DNA from 4 places in the Escherichia sp. MAL-1 genome. Region 4 is predicted to be linked to each of the others. Evidence: predicted binding sites of a transcription regulator. Region 4 holds the regulator's gene; each other region holds the start of a gene.
What was found. The regulator LexA, encoded in region 4, represses DNA repair genes until DNA is damaged. The targets are predictions, from matches to a motif close to TNCTGTATGTACATACAGNA.

Region 1: the regulator LexA is predicted to act here: its motif matches at 2,387-2,406, upstream of sulA (SOS-induced cell division inhibitor SulA).
Region 2: the regulator LexA is predicted to act here: its motif matches at 3,381-3,400, upstream of umuD (translesion error-prone DNA polymerase V autoproteolytic subunit).
Region 3: the regulator LexA is predicted to act here: its motif matches at 3,152-3,171, upstream of ACU8XX_RS10715 (metal-dependent hydrolase).

What each region holds. Positions count from the first base shown of each region.
Region 1 covers NZ_CM129609.1:3,103,841-3,108,777, reverse strand. Annotated here, with positions in the region: gene matP (macrodomain Ter protein MatP) at 1-382, shown strand, start outside; gene ompA (porin OmpA) at 458-1,498, opposite strand; gene sulA (SOS-induced cell division inhibitor SulA) at 1,855-2,364, opposite strand; gene sxy (CRP-S regulon transcriptional coactivator Sxy) at 2,583-3,212, shown strand; gene yccS (YccS family putative transporter) at 3,175-4,937, opposite strand, start outside.
Region 2 covers NZ_CM129609.1:4,424,847-4,429,783, forward strand. Annotated here, with positions in the region: gene ACU8XX_RS22130 (hypothetical protein) at 304-612, shown strand; gene ACU8XX_RS22135 (CPBP family intramembrane glutamic endopeptidase) at 924-1,580, shown strand; gene umuC (translesion error-prone DNA polymerase V subunit UmuC) at 1,633-2,907, opposite strand; gene umuD (translesion error-prone DNA polymerase V autoproteolytic subunit) at 2,910-3,353, opposite strand; gene ACU8XX_RS22150 (DNA polymerase III subunit theta) at 3,488-3,724, shown strand; gene ACU8XX_RS22155 (hypothetical protein) at 3,784-4,188, shown strand; gene ACU8XX_RS22160 (conjugal transfer protein TraG N-terminal domain-containing protein) at 4,220-4,937, opposite strand, start outside.
Region 3 covers NZ_CM129609.1:2,196,798-2,201,734, forward strand. Annotated here, with positions in the region: gene ydjO (protein YdjO) at 216-998, shown strand; gene tcyP (cystine/sulfocysteine:cation symporter) at 1,023-2,414, opposite strand; gene ACU8XX_RS10715 (metal-dependent hydrolase) at 2,547-3,137, opposite strand; gene hxpB (hexitol phosphatase HxpB) at 3,300-3,968, opposite strand; gene ACU8XX_RS10725 (YniB family protein) at 4,115-4,651, shown strand; gene ACU8XX_RS10730 (fructosamine kinase family protein) at 4,692-4,937, opposite strand, start outside.
Region 4 covers NZ_CM129609.1:4,571,551-4,576,487, forward strand. Annotated here, with positions in the region: gene zur (zinc uptake transcriptional repressor Zur) at 142-657, shown strand; gene ACU8XX_RS22860 (CsbD family protein) at 699-908, opposite strand; gene dinF (MATE family efflux transporter DinF) at 1,024-2,349, opposite strand; gene lexA (transcriptional repressor LexA) at 2,422-3,030, opposite strand; gene dgkA (diacylglycerol kinase) at 3,140-3,508, opposite strand; gene plsB (glycerol-3-phosphate 1-O-acyltransferase PlsB) at 3,679-4,937, shown strand, end outside.

The DNA.
Region 1 (4,937 bases), 1.5 Mb from region 4:
AGGGGAGTTAATCACCCGTTACATAGAAGCCAGTGCCGCCCAGGAAGCCGTCGATGTGTTGCTCTCGCTGGAAAATGAACCCGTGCTGGTAAATGGCTGGATTGACAAGCATATGAATCCGGAACTGGTCAATCGCATGAAGCAAACCATTCGGGCAAGACGAAAGCGCCATTTTAATGCGGAACACCAGCATACGCGCAAAAAATCGATCGATCTGGAATTTATTGTCTGGCAACGTCTGGCTGGTCTTGCGCAGCGTCGCGGTAAAACGCTTTCTGAAACGATTGTTCAGCTGATTGAAGATGCGGAAAACAAAGAGAAATACGCGAATAAAATGTCTTCTCTGAAGCAGGATCTGCAGGCATTGCTGGGTAAGGAATAACTGACGAAAGTCAGTTCAATTTACTAAAGGCAAAAAAAACCCCGCAGCAGCGGGGTTTTTCTACCAGACGAGAACTTAAGCCTGCGGCTGAGTTACAACGTCTTTGATACCTTTAACTTCGATCTCTACGCGACGATCCGGAGCCAGGCAGTCGATCAGTGCAGCACGCTGTTTCACGTTGTCACAGGTGTTGCCAGTAACCGGGTTGGATTCGCCCATACCACGTGCGGAGATCTTGTCTGCCGGGATACCTTTGGAGATCAGGTAATCAACAACAGACTGAGCACGGCGCTCGGACAGACCCTGGTTGTAAGCGTCAGAACCGATGCGGTCGGTGTAACCCAGAACAACTACGGAACCGTCTTTCGGATCCAGGTTGCTCAGCTGGCTGTACAGCTGATCCAGAGCAGCCTGACCTTCCGGTTTCAGGGTTGCTTTGTTGAAGTTGAACAGAACGTCAGACTTCAGAGTGAAGTGCTTGGTCTGTACTTCCGGTGCCGGAGCTGGAGCCGGAGCAACTACTGGAGCTGCTTCGCCCTGACCGAAACGGTAGGAAACACCCAGGCTCAGCATGCCGTTGTCCGGACGAGTGCCGATGGTGTGTGCGTCACCGATGTTGTTGGTCCACTGGTATTCCAGACGGGTAGCGATTTCAGGAGTGATCGCGTACTCAACACCGCCAGCGAAGACCGGAGAAACGCCGGTGTCGTGGTTTTTACCATAAACGTTGGATTTAGTGTCTGCACGCCATACCATACCACCCAGACGAGTGTAGATGTCCAGGTCGTCAGTGATTGGGTAACCCAGTTTAGCGGTCAGTTGAACGCCCTGAGCTTTGTATGCACCGTTTTCAACGCTGCCTTTGTACGGCATACGACCTAACCAGTCGTAACCCATTTCAAAGCCAACATACGGGTTAACCTGGTAACCACCAAAAGCACCAGCGCCCAGTTGGTTTTCATGGGTCGGGCCATTGTTGTTGATGAAACCAGTGTCATGGTACTGGGACCAGCCCAGTTTAGCACCAGTGTACCAGGTGTTATCTTTCGGAGCGGCCTGCGCTACGGTAGCGAAACCAGCCAGTGCCACTGCAATCGCGATAGCTGTCTTTTTCATTTTTTGCGCCTCGTTATCATCCAAAATACGCCATGAATATCTCCAACGAGATAACACGGTTAAATCCTTCACCGGGGGATCTGCTCAATATTAACTCTACCGATATCTTCGGCTTATGCCGAGCACCCCTGGCGATGTAAAGTCTACAACGTAGTTGAAAACTTACAAGTGTGAACTCCGTCAGGCATATGAAAAAAAAGTCTTGTATAAGGTATGTTTAATCTTTTTTGTCAGCGACAATTTACAGAAGAGAATCGCGGAAACCGCTTCAGACAAGCCTCCGCAAGGAAAATTAGTCACGACTGAAAGCATTGGCTGGGCGACAAAAAAAGTTCCAGGATTAATCCTAAATTTACTTAATGATACAAATTAGAGTGAATTTTTAGCCCGGAAAGTTGTCTCGTGGCGTGAGAGGATGCGCTTACCGGACGCATAATAAACCCCATAGCGTTACCTTCATTTGCCGCATCAACAAGTTCAGCATGCTCTTCTTCAGTCAAATCATCTGCCAACCAACCGATCACCACACTGTAATTGCCCGTGCGTAAAGCGCGAACCATTGACTCCACAGTGTGGCAAGGGGAGAGCTGGCTAATCTGCATTACTTTCGTTAAGGGTAGCCCAGATGCCTGAACCCATTCCCGACTCAGTTTTTGTTGCGGTGTTAACCAGAGTTGCCAGCGCGATTGCTGACCGAGTTGCTGTAACAATGGCAACAGTAGAAGTTGCGTCATCATGGGCTGATCTTCGCGATAGACAACTTCACTGATAAGCCCGGCTGTAGTGTTTTCCGTAGAGACACGCGCAATTTTACTTGCTGCGGATGAGAACGACGAAGAACGATGTGCATAGCCTGAAGTGTACATAATCAATCCAGCCCCTGTGAGTTACTGTATGGATGTACAGTACATCCAGTGACAACAAAGATCAACCCTATTTTCGGAAAGAGCCTCGCAAATTTTGTCGTTGGTGACGGGAAAACATAAATTAATCTTGCCCCTTAAGAATAAGTTGCCTATTTTCGTAGTTAACGGATCCGTTAATGTGAATCATTCTTTTATGTTATGATTTTAAAAGGAATTTTATGAAAAGCCTCTCCTATAAGCGGATCTATAAATCACAAGAATACCTGGCAACGTTGGGCACAATTGAATACCGATCATTGTTTGGCAGTTACAGCCTGACCGTTGACGACACGGTGTTTGCGATGGTTTCTGATGGTGAGTTGTATCTTCGGGCTTGTGAGCAAAGTGCACAGTACTGTGTAAAACATCCGCCTGTCTGGCTGACATATAAAAAGTGTGGCCGATCCGTTACCCTCAATTACTATCGGGTTGATGAAAGTCTATGGCGAAATCAACTGAAGCTGGTGCGTCTGTCGAAATATTCTCTCGATGCAGCGCTGAAAGAGAAAAGCACGCGCAATACCCGGGAAAGACTGAAAGATTTGCCCAATATGTCTTTTCATCTGGAAGCGATTCTCGGGGAGGTGGGGATTAAGGATGTACGGGCGTTACGTATACTTGGGGCAAAAATGTGTTGGTTGCGACTGCGGCAGCAAAACAGTCTGGTGACAGAAAAGATTCTGTTTATGCTTGAAGGTGCCATTATCGGCATTCATGAAGCTGCGCTCCCGGTGGCACGCCGCCAGGAGCTTGCAGAATGGGCTGACTCTCTTACGCCGAAACAGGAGTTTCCTGCGGAACTTGAGTAATCTGGCGTTGCAGACGACCAATCTCAGGCAGTAATGCAATCAATAATCCAACTTGTTGTACGACCAGAGGTTCTTTGCTGTCTGCCCGTGGTTCAAGTTGCTGCATCCGCTGTTTCAGGCTAGCTAATGCCTCATTGACGCGTTCTTCATCAGCAGGTTGATGATGTAACGCGTCATCAACATAGCAAACTGCGTCATCAAGAAACGCCAGAATTTCAGGATTAGTTAACTGCTCCCGGTGAGCACCGAGGGCTGAGATATAGCTGGTAAACGTATGGTTAAGGCACAGCAACCGAAACGCGGCTTCGCGAATTTGCGGGGTAACGTTCGGCTCGCTGGACATATTTGATACCACCGACGCCAGCTCAGCATCACGGTTGTGTGCATCGCGGCGGGCAATACGATACGCCAGACGGTTATCACGCCCCTGATGGTATTGCTCCAGTATGGCATCGAGATACCGACAGTTGGCCTCTGTGGCGCGTTCGAGCATGCGCGGCAGATTGCGAAACTGCCAGTCAGGCCAGATGTAGCTCACTGCCGCCCACGCAATGGCACAACCAATCAGCGTATCGATTACGCGAGGTAACGCTACTTCAAAACCTTCACCCAGTAAGTTAAAACACAGTAGCACCAAAAGTGTGATGAACATCGTTGCATGAGCGTATTGCACGTTACGGAAGGCAAAAAAGAGCACGCCGGTAATAACCAGCAGCACCAGCTGCCCTTCCAGTGATGGCACAAACCACAGCACAGGAATGCCAATGGCGATACCTACCAGCGTACCAATAATCCTTAACTTCAGGCGGTGGCGCGTGGCGTTATAGTTTGGCTGGCAGACAAACAAACTTGTCAGCAAGATCCAATACCCGTGATGCATTCCGGTTATCTGAATGATGGCGTAGCCGAAGCACAACACCAGCGACATTCTTACCGCATGACGGAAGAGGGCGGATTCCGGCGTGAAGTGACGGCTAAGACGCAGCCAGATATCACTCAACCCGTGCGGGCTGTCATCAGCGAGCTCATTTTCGTCATTATTATGGGGTAGTGCCTGGGCCTGTTCTGATTCAATTGTTGCCAGTTGGGCATCAATGGCGCGTAAATTGTTCAGCAAAAATCCCAGTGTTTTGAGTAAATCGGCGGGTGCGCCGTTATCGCGCATCCGCTCCAGCGCAGCATCAATATGCGTAAAAGCGCGCTCAAAATGCGGATCATGTTGATAAGGCTGACGCAACAAAATACAGCGTGACAGTTGCTGGCACGCCTGGCCCTGCATCGACATCAGCCGCTGAAAACGGAACAGCACGTCGCTGTGGCGAAAATGTTCACGCAATGTTTGATACTGAATATGAGAAGAGCTGGCACGCTCGTGAATATCCTGTGCGACAAAGTAATAATGCAGCGTGCGACGCGTTCCCCGTTGACCACGATCGCCACGTAAGCGGGTCAGCAGCGAGAGTTTCGTCTGATTCAATGTCGCCATCAGCAGACCGTTGGCGAGAGCCAAATCGTACAGCGGTGCCTGGCTTTGATCTTCAATATCAGGATCAAACATGCGCGACTTGAGCTCAAGATAACGCGCCAGTTGTTCATAGCAACGCGCCAGGTTGTCCTGCAGCGGGCGGACCGGGAACAGCAGATGACCAATAAGTGTCAGGACGTTGTACCAGACGGCACCGGCCAGCAGATACATCGGCTGCTGATACCAGTGCTCATACAGTG
Region 2 (4,937 bases), 150 kb from region 4:
CCTGCGTGTCGGTTCGTTCGCCATCCTGGCTCGTTTGATATTGTGTAGCAGGGTAATGCCATGTTGAGTTTTTACAGGTGATCAACCAGTACTCAGTACTGGCGAATTAAACACCCCATCAGCGTTTTCGCTGACGCCTCAATATCAGAACGATTTTCCTCCATTTATCAGAAAGTTAATGACTATCATTTAGAGCCTTTAACAACGGTTAGAATGTATTTCCGGCACGTTCGTCCGTGTAAACGGACGTGACGGAAATGCTGTAATTACATCTTTAAAGCGTACGTCACGAGGTAGTTCGTCTTGGAAACCCGCGTCGTACGTGGTGTTGACGTAGTACGCCTGGCGGCGTCACTTGGTGTTCGCTTTGCTCGCACGCAAGTGACGCCGCGCTCCTCTGCTCCTAATGAGACTCACGTAAGCGGCCAAATGTACCAAATGGCCTTATACGTGCGTTCAAAAGTCGCATCGTCACTAAGACGTCATAAGAGATTGAAATTCAAAACGTTGAAGCGTAAAACCTCGCCGTGGCGAGCTTTATCGCTGAAAGACGCAATACATACGTCATCGGTGAAAGGAACCGTGCCGGAACAGGCTCGGTTGAGTCGTTAATGAACCTTCATCACTATTGTGATCTCCGTTCTCAAAGGGTAAACGGAGGTACCGCCAATTAGGCATCCTCTTCCAGGCTACGAGGATATTGTGACCACCCGAAGGCGTTTCTCACAGGTCACATGAAACATTGGCTGGCACTCACCCGAAGGCGTCTCTCACAGAGTGCTGAGACATTGGATGGTCGTCCATAGACGACAGTACAACGCGGTCATCCTAGCAATCAGAACAATGTTCGTCAAATAGGCTGTAGACATTCATCTGTTATTTGATAACCTTCCCACCACATTCGATTACCCAAAGTGAGTGATATGATTTCGTTAATCAATAAATTCAGTATTCTTCTTTATGGAGTCGCTTCCATTGCACTCTTTAAGTTCTTTCAAGACAGCATTTTATTAAACCTGTGGTTACTGAAGACACTTCATCTCACTTTCCTGGAATTATCCATCACCAAAACTGTAATAGGAATAGTGTTTTCCATATCACTCGTTAACGTTCTAAATAACTCCCTTCAGGGTAATAAAATATCACCTGGAACAATCAATCTTCGATCGACCTGGTTTGCTCTTGCGATCCTTGCCTCTTACACTGCAGCATATTACTTAACGCCAGACGAGCCTTACATGCAAAACTTCTTAAAAGGGTTAAGCTCTCAAGAGATTGCTGTCAGGATCATTAGCACAATCATACTTACCCCTATCTTAGAAGAATTAATTTTTCGCGGAATATTTTTAAGCTCATTCCTAAACCTACTGGGTGAGAGATTAGGATACATTGCTGGCGGGATAATTGTATCAACAGTATTCGCATGGATGCATAGTCAGTATTCCATTCAAACACAAATACTGATGTTTACTGTATCCATTATTTTTTGCGCAGCCAGGTATTATAGTAAAGGTTTAGCGCTACCTATCTCACTGCACGCATTATGTGTTATTATTGGCATCACTAGCGAATATATCTAACACCATCCCTGAACAGGGGGCAACCAATGTATTAACGTGCCCCCATTAACCTTTAGCAATGAACCTTAAGCAAATCAGAATATTTCGTTGTCCAACTCGGTGACAGCTTTCCACGTCGCATTTTCCAGTCAGCATTCGCACCCTGTATTCCTTGCCCGGCAAACCATACTTTAGTTGTTCCTGAACCATTTATCCTGTCCAGCACTTCCATTAATTTATCGCTATTACGCTGAGGTTGATATTCATCAAACAATGTCAGCTGGGATACCTTCCCGCTACAAAAATCAGTCAGTATTACACCTGCTCGATGATAACGGTGCCCCGGGATAAATACAGCGTCTAACGCTTTGAGCGCAGCGCCAATGATGTCCCTGGTATCTTGAGTCGCCACGGCTAATTCGGTTGAAGCCTGGTTCTTATAAAATATCTCGTTTTCAGCAAATGGGCTGGTACTGACAAAAACACCGATCCTTTTGCAATACTGGTGCTCTGCCCGTAGCTTTTCAGCTGCACGCTCCGCATGTGCGCAAATTGCCTGATGCACGCTGTCCTCATCCGTTGGTTTTTCGCCAAAAGAACGGGAGCAAATTATCTGTTCTTTAGGCGCCGCAAACTCCTCCAGGCCCAGACACGATATTCCGTTTAGCTCCCGAACGGTCCTTTCGACCACTACGGAAAACTGTTTGCGCGCGAATGCCGGCGAGAGTCTGGAAAGTTTCAGCGCAGTGTCGATACCCATCATCTGCAGCTTTTTGGCTAACTGTGTGCCGATCCCCCAAATCTCCTCTACCGGCACCAGGGCCATCAGCTTTTCCTGGCGCTGCCGGCTGCTCAACTCAACGACCCCCTTTGTCGCCGGCCATCGTTTACTGGCGTACTGGGCCAGCTTGGCCAGCGTCTTCGTCGGGGCGATCCCGACGCCCACTGTCAGATGCGTGCGAAGCTGTATCTGCTCACGCAGCTGCTGGCCGAACTCGTCCAGCGCGGTCAGTCTCCTCATACCAGTGAGATCACAGAATGCCTCGTCGATACTGTATATTTCGACGCGAGGGGTCAGTTGCTGCAAAATAGTCATGACTCTGTCAGACATGTCAGAATACAGGCTATAATTGCTGGAAAAGGCCACTACGCCTCTGCGTTCGGCCTCCCTGGCCACCTTGAACCAGGGGTCTCCCATTTTGTATCCGAGTCGTTTGGCTGCAGCCGATCTCGCAATAATACAGCCGTCGTTGTTGGACAAAACCACGACTGGCTTCCCCCTTAAATCCGGCCGAAATACGGTCTCGCAGGATGCATAGAAGCTGTTGACATCAACCAGGGCAAACATAGTCAGGAATCCCGTGATTTAAAGCTGTGGACGAGATGGCGTACAACGCCAAACACTACGGTGTCGACATCCTCCGTCAGGGGGATCGGCGAATATTCCGGGTTGGCCGGCAGCAATGCCGGCATCGGCAGCAACTGGAGTCGTTTACAGGTGAACTCACCGTCAACGGCCGCAATGACAATGTCACCGTGGCGCGCCTGGCGAATGCACTCGACAACCAGGAGATCTCCGTCACGAATGCCGGCGTTCTGCATTGAATTACCCTCGGCACGAACCAGGTATGTGCTCTCCGGGTAGCGGATACAGAAGTCATCCAGCGACAGACGTTTTTCGACATAGTCCTGCGCCGGCGACGGGAAGCCACACGATACCCCATCACCAAAAATCGGGACACCGGCCCTCTTCTTCTGCGGATCTGCTTGCATTTCAAGGGAGGTATAAGCCATCAGATACATAGCTCACCTTTACGAATAAACTGTACATACATACAGTATAATGATAAGAATTTTACTATGACAAGGGAGAAATCAGGCAGGAGCAGCAACGCGATGAGTTACAATGAGAAAAAGGAGACCTGACGATGACCCACTCATACAACCTGGCCAACTTGTCCAAAGAGGATATGGATAAGGTGAACGTCGACCTGGCTGCCGGCGGCGTTGCTTTCAAAGAACGCTACAATATGCCGGTGATCGCCGAGCTGGTCGAAGCTGAGCAGCCTGAACATCTGAGGGCTTATTTCAAAGAACGCCTAGCACATCATCGTACACAAAAAGACAGGCTTGGTCGCTTGCTAGCTGAGGAACCAGGCAAATAGCAATTGATTGTTATTTGAGCTAAGATAGGATTAGGCTATCACCGAGTTAAGGAGTGATGATGAACGATACAACACAGCACCACGCCTATCAGCGCGGTGTGCGTATGGCAAATCTATGGAAGCGTCTCAAAAGTACCATTCTGAAGTGGGATGCTTTTTGTGTGGCTAAAGCACATGGGTATAACCTGCCAATCTGGATTGGTCGTACTCCCTTGATTTTTCTTTCACTATGCATGCTATTAATTTTTGCGTTTGGTGGAATTATTTTTACCCTGATTGCCGTCCCCATAACCGCCATTTCTCTTTTAGTCCTTTCTATCTTTTTGCCCCAACCAACACAGGTAGATAAGAATTTCAAGTATAAAGCTTTTGGTGACTTAGGTCCTGGGTGGTATCAAGGGAAAACAAAAGTTAACTCAGAGGATAATAGTCCTTATAACTATAGAGGCGACTCAGATGGCTAATCCATTAGCCATCTAATTTTTCCTCGAATAGCTATTTGTTAAGTACGTTGCTTGCTCCCTTACTGGCAATAGCATTTCCGGCAGTATTTCCTAATTGTCCCCCTGTAGCATAAGCCGTGTCAGTACCACTCTTAATAGCTGCACCAACAGATTGCCCCACACTTACCCCGGCCCAGGACAATGCTCCTAACCACACTGCCGGCAACAAGATAAACATACATCCCATCACCAGGTTCATGATCAAGTCATCAGAGCTGTTCTGGAAGCCGGCCACGTTCCAGCGACTGTGCGAGTCTGAGCTGTAAAGCGCTTCCAGCAACCAGCTGTCCAGCCAACGCGCCAGCTCCCACCAGAACGTCAGGAAGTTCAGTGCGAACACCACAAACGTCACGGTGATCACTGTTTTGTACTCATAGGCCGCAAAGGCCAGAATAAGCGGTACCATGATATACACCGCCATCAGCAGGACAGCCTGCACCATCGGCAAGGCCTGACGCATGGCATCAAAGGCCGGGAAGGCCGCCAGGCTCCCCAGAGCCGTGCCGCCAATGGAAGCCAGACGCGTGGCGGCATTATCCCCCGTGAAGTCCGCATTGCCGCCATAGCCGGCATAAGCGCGCCCACCCTGGGAAACCGTCAGGTTATCCGGGCTGACCAGGCGACGCACCACCGCCTCCTTGTAGTCGGCGTTGTTCTCCCCCATCATCTTGAGCGCGGCGGACATTCGCAGCATCACACCCGGATCAACC
Region 3 (4,937 bases), 2.4 Mb from region 4:
AACCACCTGTAACAAAAAGCTGCCTTTGACGATCTATTGCTATAAATAAGTGATCTTTTTTCTTTAATTGTTTATTTATTTTAAAATGGTTAAGTTTTGCTAATCATGATGAGCTATTTTTGATAGTTCATCCTGTGGCGTCGCTCTTAAACTTATATTGTAAATGACTTAGATTTAAATGAGATAATAATTTTGTTAACAATATGAGGCGGGAGATGTTTTCTACAAACTTAATACAGAGTAATTATGGTGATTTAAATATTAAAAGCCTGGCTTTCGACTCTTTTAAAGAAAGGCTGCAGTCTACTATGACAGCACTCACTTTCTTTATATCAACGGGTCAATGTGACTGCGATGAAATAGCAGAATCAAACTTTAATTATATGATTGCCTATATGTCTAACATTAACTATGATGCCTCAAAGCCAGGAGCGCCAGCACTTAGTTTTGATACATATCTGCAGGACAATGTTAAATATAAAGTAATAATTAATAATCTTTATGGTAGTGAAATTCGGATAAGAGGTATAAATAAAGATTTTATTGGAATGGATGTCACTTCTGTGTTTCGCCCAGAAAAAATGACGAATTTGATCAATATAAAAAACAGGTTGGTTATTCATTATTTAAGGACTATATACTATGAACAAAATTATATACATCCTGTCGGGAGCATTTTTGCTGCGATTCAAAAAAATGAGAGTCTCCTAAAGTTTCCTTCGATAATATCAATGCTTAATATCAATCTTCTTTTTAATCCACTAAATCTTCCGGGAATGGGAAGTGGTATACTTGAAGATATTATGAGTATTCCAGATAGTTCACTTAGAAAACGTCTCGGGTATGAGGTTTTAAGCTTCTCGCTACAGGCACATTCATTGAGCCAGGAATGTATTGATAAGTTGGACATTTTTTTCGCTGACGATCTGTTTAAATATGAGTCAGTATGCATCGCCGCGATGGAACATTTAAAAAGTAAGGCAACGGCCCCTATATGAAACGGACCGTTGCCAGCATAAGAATTAATGGTGTGCCAGTTCGGCGTCGTCTTCGCTATCCAGAATGGCTTTATCGGTTTGCTTCAGCCACTGGCTGGTCAGCGTGCCAGCTGTCATCGAGCCACTAACGTTTAGCGCCGTACGGCCCATGTCGATAAGCGGTTCAACGGAGATTAACAGCGCCACCAGGGTTACTGGCAGGCCCATCGCAGGCAGCACAATCAGTGCGGCGAAAGTTGCACCACCACCGACACCGGCAACGCCTGCGGAGCTAACGGTAACAATACCGACCAGCGTCGCAATCCACATCGGGTCCAGCGGGTTAATGCCAACCGTAGGCGCAACCATCACCGCCAGCATTGCCGGATACAAACCGGCGCAGCCGTTCTGACCAATGGTTGCACCGAAAGAGGCGGCGAAACTGGCGATGGATTCAGGAACGCCCAGACGACGCGTTTGTGCTTCCACATTCAGTGGGATAGACGCAGCACTGGAACGGCTGGTAAAGGCAAACGTCAGCACAGGCCATACCTTACGGAAGTACTTCAGCGGACTCACGCCATTAATGCCCAGCAGAATGCCATGCACTGCAAACATAATCAGCAGACCGAGGTAGGACGCGACAACGAAACTTCCCAGTTTGATGATGTCTTGCAAGTTAGAACCTGCAACCACTTTGGTCATTAGAGCCAGAACGCCGTAAGGGGTCAACTGCATGACCAGGCGAACCAGTTTCATCACCCAGCTTTGTAGGGTATCGATAGCGGCTAAGACGCGTTCACCTTTCGGCGCATCATCCTTCAGCAGTTTCAATGCAGCTACGCCGAGGAATGCGGCAAAAATTACCACGCTGATAATTGACGTCGGATTGGCTCCGGTAAGATCGGCAAACGGGTTTTTCGGGATAAAGGACAAGACCAGCTGCGGAACGCTCAGATCAGAGACTTTACCAACATAGTTACTTTCAATGGCGTTCAGACGTGCAGTTTCTGCACCACCCTGAACCAGACCTTCAGCCGTCAAACCAAACAGGTTGGTGACCAGCACACCGACCAGCGCCGCAATCAGCGTGGTAAACAAAAGCGTACCGATGGTCAGAAAACTGATTTTGCCTAACTGAGATGCGTTATGCAGACGGGCAACCGCGCTCAGAATAGAGGCGAAGACTAACGGCATAACGATCATTTGCAGCAGTTGAACATAGCCGTTACCAACGATGTTAAACCACTGTACAGAATCTTTAAGTACCTGGCTGTCAGAACCATAAATGGTATGCAGGGCAAGGCCAAAAACCACACCCATCACCAGACCCACCAGCACTTTTTTCGCCAGACTCCACTGTTTATGGCGGGTCTGAGCCAGCGCAAACAGCAGTACAACGAACACCACGATGTTCGCAATTAATGGAAAGTTCATCCCCGTTCTCCTGATCTTATTATTTCTATCACTGCGTAGCAGTCATAGTGTTGGCGCAAGATTAACAGAACTGTGAGCTGGCTCTTATATTCAAATGGAATTGCTTATTCCAGAAAGGTGATTTTTGCCTTTTTAGTATTCAACCTGATGCTTAATAAGCCGATGAAACTGGATCTGCAAGGTATTGATCATTTGCGATGACCAACGAACAGCGCTGTTCTCGGGTAATGAATGGGGCATCCATACCGACCAGACAAATAATGCCATGCAGATAAAACGTTCCAGTTGGTTGCCCTTTTGGGGAACCAGGATAGGCAAGCGGAAACGCCAGCGGCATGGCCAGAGCAGGGGAACACCGGCGGGTGTCAGCATATCGGCAAGTATGTGGCTCAAATAACCCAGCACCATTCCTTGTAGCGCATCAGCCGGAATGAACCAGCCTTCCGGAACCTTAAGGTAAAAGGTTGCCAGCAGCGCAAATACCGCCAGCAGACTGTGGGTAAAACCACGATGCCCAAAAGCGCGGGCGATCGGTTTTGATATCCATTTTAATCGCTGCCCAAGAAACGACTTTGGGTGATCGATGTCCGGTAACAAACACGTCAGGATTGCGGAAGGGACAATATGCCACCAGTCACCCTGTGCCAGCACGGGCGTCAGCTCGGCATTTTTGGCAAATACCGCACAAGCAATAGAAAAGAGAAGGTGACCTTCCGCCGTCATGATAAAACTCACTAAACTGTCGATACGTACAGTATAGGATTTTTATACAGTGCACGGAAGTGGTGACGGTGTAACTCTTTCTCTTAAATTGACGATTAATCCGTCAGTTGAATGCAATTTCAGATAAAGAACCAGGGGCAGCGAGATCACTGCCCCTGGTCATTAACCGAGAAGGTCTTTTGCGGTGAGTTCTGTCAGCGATGAGAGTTTGACGTCTGCTAATACAAAACGTGGATCATTTTGCGCTTCTGGCGCAGGAACGACGATGGAACGCATGCGGGCTGCTTTAGAGGCGATCATGCCATTTACCGAATCTTCCAGCGCTACGCAGGTCAGAGGGTCAACGCCCAGTTTTGCTGCGCAGTCGAGATATACTTGCGGATGCGGCTTGCTGTAAGGCAGTTTTTCGGCCGAGGCGAGGGCATCGAAACTGTCGCGTAAGTCAAACATGGTCAACACTTTTTTCAGCATATGTAGTGGTGACGCGGAGGCCAGTCCCACCAATAAACCTTGTTCTTTGCATAACGCAACGGCTTCGCGCACGCCTGGTAATAATGGACGTGTCTCTTCAACCAGTGAAATGGCACGGGCAATAACCCGTTCTACTACTTCCTGACGGCTTGGCCCATTCCACGGTTGCCGGGCGTACCAAAGATCGACCACCATATCGATGCGTAAACCTAAGGTGTCCGGCAGCTCGTTACGACGGGAGATATCCACCCCCAGGCTTGCCATCACATCCAGTTCGGCTCGATCCCATAAAGGTTCTGAGTCGATAAGTAATCCATCCATATCAAAAATTGCAGCAAGAATCTGACGCGGGGTTGACATTACAACCTCTCCTTTAGAGCATTATGTGTAAGGTATTAAGCCGTGCTTATGATTAAGCGCCTATCATATCGCCTTTAAAGAATGGGCGAAAACAGATATCTACAGGTAAACTAAGTGAAACGACGCGTCTTAATCAAGGAGAACTCATGACGTATCAACAAGCTGGACGCATTGCTGTTTTGAAAAGGATTTTGGGTTGGGTGATTTTTATACCTGCATTGATCTCTACATTGATTTCTTTGCTGAAATTTATGAATACCCGACAGGAAAACCAGGAAGGCATTAATGCGGTCATGCTCGACTTTACTCATGTCATGATCGATATGATGCAGGCGAATACGCCTTTTTTGAATCTATTCTGGTATAACTCCCCGACGCCCAATTTTAATGGTGGCGTGAACGTTATGTTCTGGGTGATTTTCATCCTGATTTTTGTCGGACTGGCGTTGCAGGATTCCGGTGCCCGGATGAGTCGCCAGGCGCGCTTCTTGCGGGAAGGTGTTGAAGATCAACTCATTCTGGAAAAAGCCAAAGGGGAAGAGGGGCTAACGCGTGAACAAATTGAGTCCCGTATTGTTGTTCCGCACCATACTATTTTCCTGCAGTTTTTCTCACTGTATATCCTGCCGGTTATTTGTATTGCTGCAGGTTATGTATTCTTTTCTCTGCTTGGGTTTATTTAATCAAAAGGCCGCACGGAGCGGCCATTATCCTCAACCCATATCATGCTGCTAATAATCTATCCAATGACTGCTGAGCAATAACCAAATGCTGACCGCCAAATAATCTTGCACGATTTAACAGCGTGTAGAGTTGGTAAACCGGTTGACGTTCAAGGAAATCGGCAGGTAGCGGGGATACTGACTGATAGCCGTCATAGATTTGTGGCGGCTGTTCAGTATGCAGCGGTAACATCGCCAGGTCGCACTCTCGGTCACCCCAGTAGCAGGCAGGGTCGAAAATGTACGG
Region 4 (4,937 bases):
TTGATAATGGTACGACCAGGCAACACAACACCTTACGTACAAAACAGAAAAGCAACATTACGGCAACAATAAGGGTTCTCGGTGTTTTTCCTGGAACATGGTAAAGTAAGGACATTCTTAACCCCCACTTTGAGGTGCCCGATGGAAAAGACCACAACGCAGGAGTTATTAGCGCAGGCTGAAAAAATCTGCGCGCAGCGTAATGTGCGCCTGACCCCACAGCGCCTGGAAGTGTTGCGCCTGATGAGTCTGCAGGATGGCGCTATCAGCGCTTATGATCTGCTTGATTTGCTGCGCGAAGCTGAACCGCAAGCCAAGCCGCCAACGGTTTATCGCGCGCTGGATTTTCTGCTTGAGCAAGGTTTTGTGCATAAGGTGGAATCCACCAACAGTTATGTGCTCTGCCATCTGTTCGACCAGCCCACCCATACGTCAGCTATGTTTATTTGCGATCGCTGCGGCGCGGTGAAAGAAGAATGTGCAGAAGGCGTGGAAGACATCATGCATACGCTGGCGGCAAAAATGGGGTTTGCCCTGCGGCATAATGTGATTGAAGCACATGGGCTCTGTGCGGCATGCGTGGAAGTGGAAGCGTGTCGTCATCCTGAACAGTGCCAGCATGATCACTCTGTGCAGGTGAAAAAGAAACCGCGTTAAGAGGGCGTACATCCTTGTACACGTCGGGCAGGAGGGATTAATTACCAGCGATATTCATTGCGGGTTTCCCAATCCACGACCTCTTTTTCTGCCTGATCTTTCTGATAACCATAACGTTCCTGGATTTTACCGACCAGTTGATCACGTTTACCTTCAATGATCGTCATATCATCATCGGTCAGTTTGCCCCATTGCTCTTTCACTTTACCTTTAAACTGTTTCCAGTTACCGCCGGCTTCATCTTTATTCATAATCAAGACCTCATCGTTAGGTTGTGAATGAGAGTACGTTCACTTTTCTTCTGAACGTGAGATTAAGTGTAGTCAGCAATTTGGCTTAGGATAATTTATTCAGAATTTTTAACCGTCACGTTGCGGCAAACCAGGTACCGTTACGCCAGTGACGCCGCCAGATAGCCGCCAGAGAAAGCCCGCGCAACGCCAGAAAGACGGTTAATGCCAGCCACAAACCATGATTACCCAGCCACGGCAGCGTAAGGAGCGTCAGCGCAAAACCTGCGGCGGCCACCGCCATACTGTTACGCATTTCGGCGGCACGCGTTGCGCCTATAAACATGCCGTCCAGCAGATAACACCAGACGCCAACCAACGGCAAAATCACCTGCCAGATAAGATAGCGGTCAGCCAGCTGCTGAATCTGGGTTAACGACGTCAGCAACGCAATGATGTGTTCCCCTGCCAGCAAATAAACCACCGAAAACAGTAACGCTACAATCCCCGACTGGCGGCACGCTGCCCGCCATACATCCAGCAACTGGCTACCGTCGCGCGCACCGTATGCCTGACCGGAGTGCGCTTCAACCGCGTAGGCAAAACCATCAAGCGCATAGGCGGTAAAGGTGAGTAGCGTCATCAGAACCGCGTTAACAGCGATAATGTCACTCCCCAGTCGCGCACCAAGTACGGTGATCGCGCCGAAACAGAGTTGCAACAACAGCGAACGCAGCATGATATCGCGGTTAAGCGCCAGCAAGCGACGGAAGTTTCCTCGCCAGGCAGTTTTCAGCATTTCGCCGGAAATTCCGCGTAGTTTGAGGATTTTACGCACCATTAGCAGACCAATCAGCAATGTTGCATATTCCGCAATAACCGTCGCCAGCGCCGCGCCCTGCACGTTCATATGCAGCCCCATCACTAGCCAGACATCCAGCACAATGTTGAGGATATTGCCGACCACTAACAAAATTACTGGCGCACGGGCATATTGCACGCCGAGTAACCAACCGAGTAATACCAGATTCGCCAGCGACGCCGGTGCGCTTAACCAGCGGATTTCAAGAAAGCGCCGCGCCTGTTCCAGGACTGCTTCACTACCGCCAACAATATGCAGAGCCAGATCGATAATCGGTGTACGCAGCAGCGCAATTAACGCCCCAGCCCCCAACGCCAACAGCAACGGTTGCACCAGCGCACGGGCTAATGCCTGAGGATTTTTGGCACCATAAGCCTGCGCAGTCAGCCCGGTGGTGCTCATGCGTAAAAACAGCAACAGCATAAAGAGAAAGCTGGTCGCCGTTGCACCAACCGCCACGCCGCCCAAATAAACCGGGCTATCAAGATGACCAATTACCGCCGTATCGACCAGTCCCAGCAACGGAACGGTGATATTGGAGAAAATCATGGGTAAGGCGAGATGCCAGAGTGCTTTATCAGATGAAGTGAGGAATGCCATGCAGACAAGCCTGATGAAGAGAGATGAAAAACAAACCGCGACGCCTGGCGGCATCGCGGTCTCAGAGATATGTTACAGCCAGTCGCCGTTGCGAATAACCCCAACCGCCAGCCCTTCAATGGTGAAGCTCTGCTGACGAAGGTCAACGACAATTGGTTTAAACTCGCTATTTTCTGGCAACAGTTCGACTTTATTGCCCTGTTTTTTCAGGCGCTTAACGGTAACTTCGTCATCAATACGTGCGACAACGACCTGACCGTTACGTACATCCTGAGTTTTATGCACTGCCAGCAAGTCACCATCCATAATGCCGATATCTTTCATCGACATCCCGCTGACGCGCAGCAGGAAATCAGCATTCGGCTTGAACAAGGAAGGATCGACCTGATAATGACCTTCAATATGCTGTTGCGCCAGAAGCGGTTCACCGGCAGCCACACGACCTACCAGCGGCAACCCTTCTTCCTCTTCCTGCAACAGACGAATCCCGCGTGATGCGCCGGAAACAATTTCAATAACGCCTTTGCGTGCCAGCGCCTTCAGATGTTCTTCAGCCGCGTTTGGGGAACGGAACCCCAAACGCTGCGCGATTTCCGCACGCGTCGGCGGCATACCTGTCTGGCTGATGTGATCACGGATGAGATCAAACACCTCTTGTTGCCTGGCCGTTAACGCTTTCATTCCGCCCCCTGGGTGTATATACAGTTATGCTGTGAGTATATACAGCAAAAGGCGATTTTGGAACCATAAACTGCACAATAAACCAGAGATTTATCGAAATCTGGAAGGGTTATCCAAAATGCGACCATAACAGGATGCACCAGGTTATCACGGCGACGATAATCGCAATCAGCACCGCGGCGGATCCCATATCTTTAGCGCGTCCGGAAAGCTCATGGTATTCAGAGCCAATTCGGTCAACCACTGCTTCGATGGCGCTATTGAGGATTTCCACAATCATCACCAGCATCACGGAGCTGATAAGCAGCACGCGGGTAATTGCGTCCACATCCAGCCAGCAGGCGATGACCACCGCCAACAATACCGCTACGCCTTCCTGACGGAATGCCGCTTCGTTGATCCATGCAGCGCGTAAACCTTTCCAGGAATAGCCAGCAGCTTTGATAATTCGGGTGAATCCAGTGGTATTATTGGCCATTGAAAGAACCTTTTTACATTATGAGCGTCAATATCAGTGTACCGTTAAATCCGATGATTCGGGTTTGCGTAACGCTGCGCGAAACATGAGCGGATACCACAGAATTTCCCATGACTTTCTGCTATCCTTGCCGCGCATTTGCATTATTAACCAGAGGCTTTACATCGTTTATGTCCGGCTGGCCACGAATTTACTACAAATTACTGAATTTACCATTAAGCATCCTGGTAAAAAGCAAGTCTATTCCGGCAGATCCTGCCCCGGAACTGGGGCTGGATACCTCTCGTCCAATTATGTACGTTTTACCGTACAACTCGAAAGCAGATTTGCTGACGTTACGCGCCCAGTGTCTGGCTCATGACTTGCCTGACCCGTTAGAGCCGCTGGAAATCGACGGCACGCTACTGCCGCGCTATGTGTTCATTCACGGCGGGCCGCGTGTATTCACCTATTACACGCCGAAAGAAGAGTCTATTAAGCTGTTCCACGACTATCTCGATTTGCACCGTAGCAACCCAAATCTGGATGTGCAGATGGTGCCAGTATCGGTGATGTTTGGTCGCGCGCCGGGGCGTGAAAAAGGCGAAGTAAACCCGCCGCTGCGTATGCTTAACGGCGTACAGAAATTTTTCGCCGTACTGTGGCTCGGTCGCGACAGTTTTGTGCGTTTCTCGCCGTCAGTTTCGCTGCGCCGTATGGCGGATGAACACGGCACGGATAAAACTATCGCACAGAAACTGGCGCGCGTGGCGCGTATGCACTTTGCCCGTCAACGTCTGGCTGCTGTGGGCCCACGTCTGCCTGCTCGTCAGGATCTGTTTAATAAGCTGCTCGCCTCCCGCGCCATTGCCAAAGCGGTAGAAGATGAAGCGCGCAGCAAAAAAATCTCCCATGAAAAAGCGCAGCAGAACGCGATTGCGCTGATGGAAGAGATTGCGGCGAATTTCTCTTACGAGATGATTCGCCTGACTGACCGTATTCTGGGCTTCACCTGGAACCGCCTTTACCAGGGCATCAACGTCCATAACGCCGAGCGCGTTCGCCAGCTGGCCCACGACGGTCATGAGCTGGTATATGTGCCTTGCCACCGCAGCCACATGGACTACCTGCTGCTTTCTTACGTGCTGTATCACCAGGGGCTGGTGCCGCCGCATATCGCCGCTGGGATCAACCTGAACTTCTGGCCGGCCGGGCCGATTTTCCGCCGTCTGGGGGCGTTCTTTATTCGCCGTACTTTTAAAGGCAATAAACTTTATTCCACCGTTTTCCGTGAGTATCTCGGCGAACTGTTCAGCCGTGGTTATTCCGTCGAGTACTTCGTGGAAGGCGGTCGTTCCCGCACGGGGCGTTTGCTGGATCCGAAAACCGGTACGCTGTCGATGACCATTCAGGCGATGCTGCGTGGCGGCACGCGTCCGATTACGCTGAT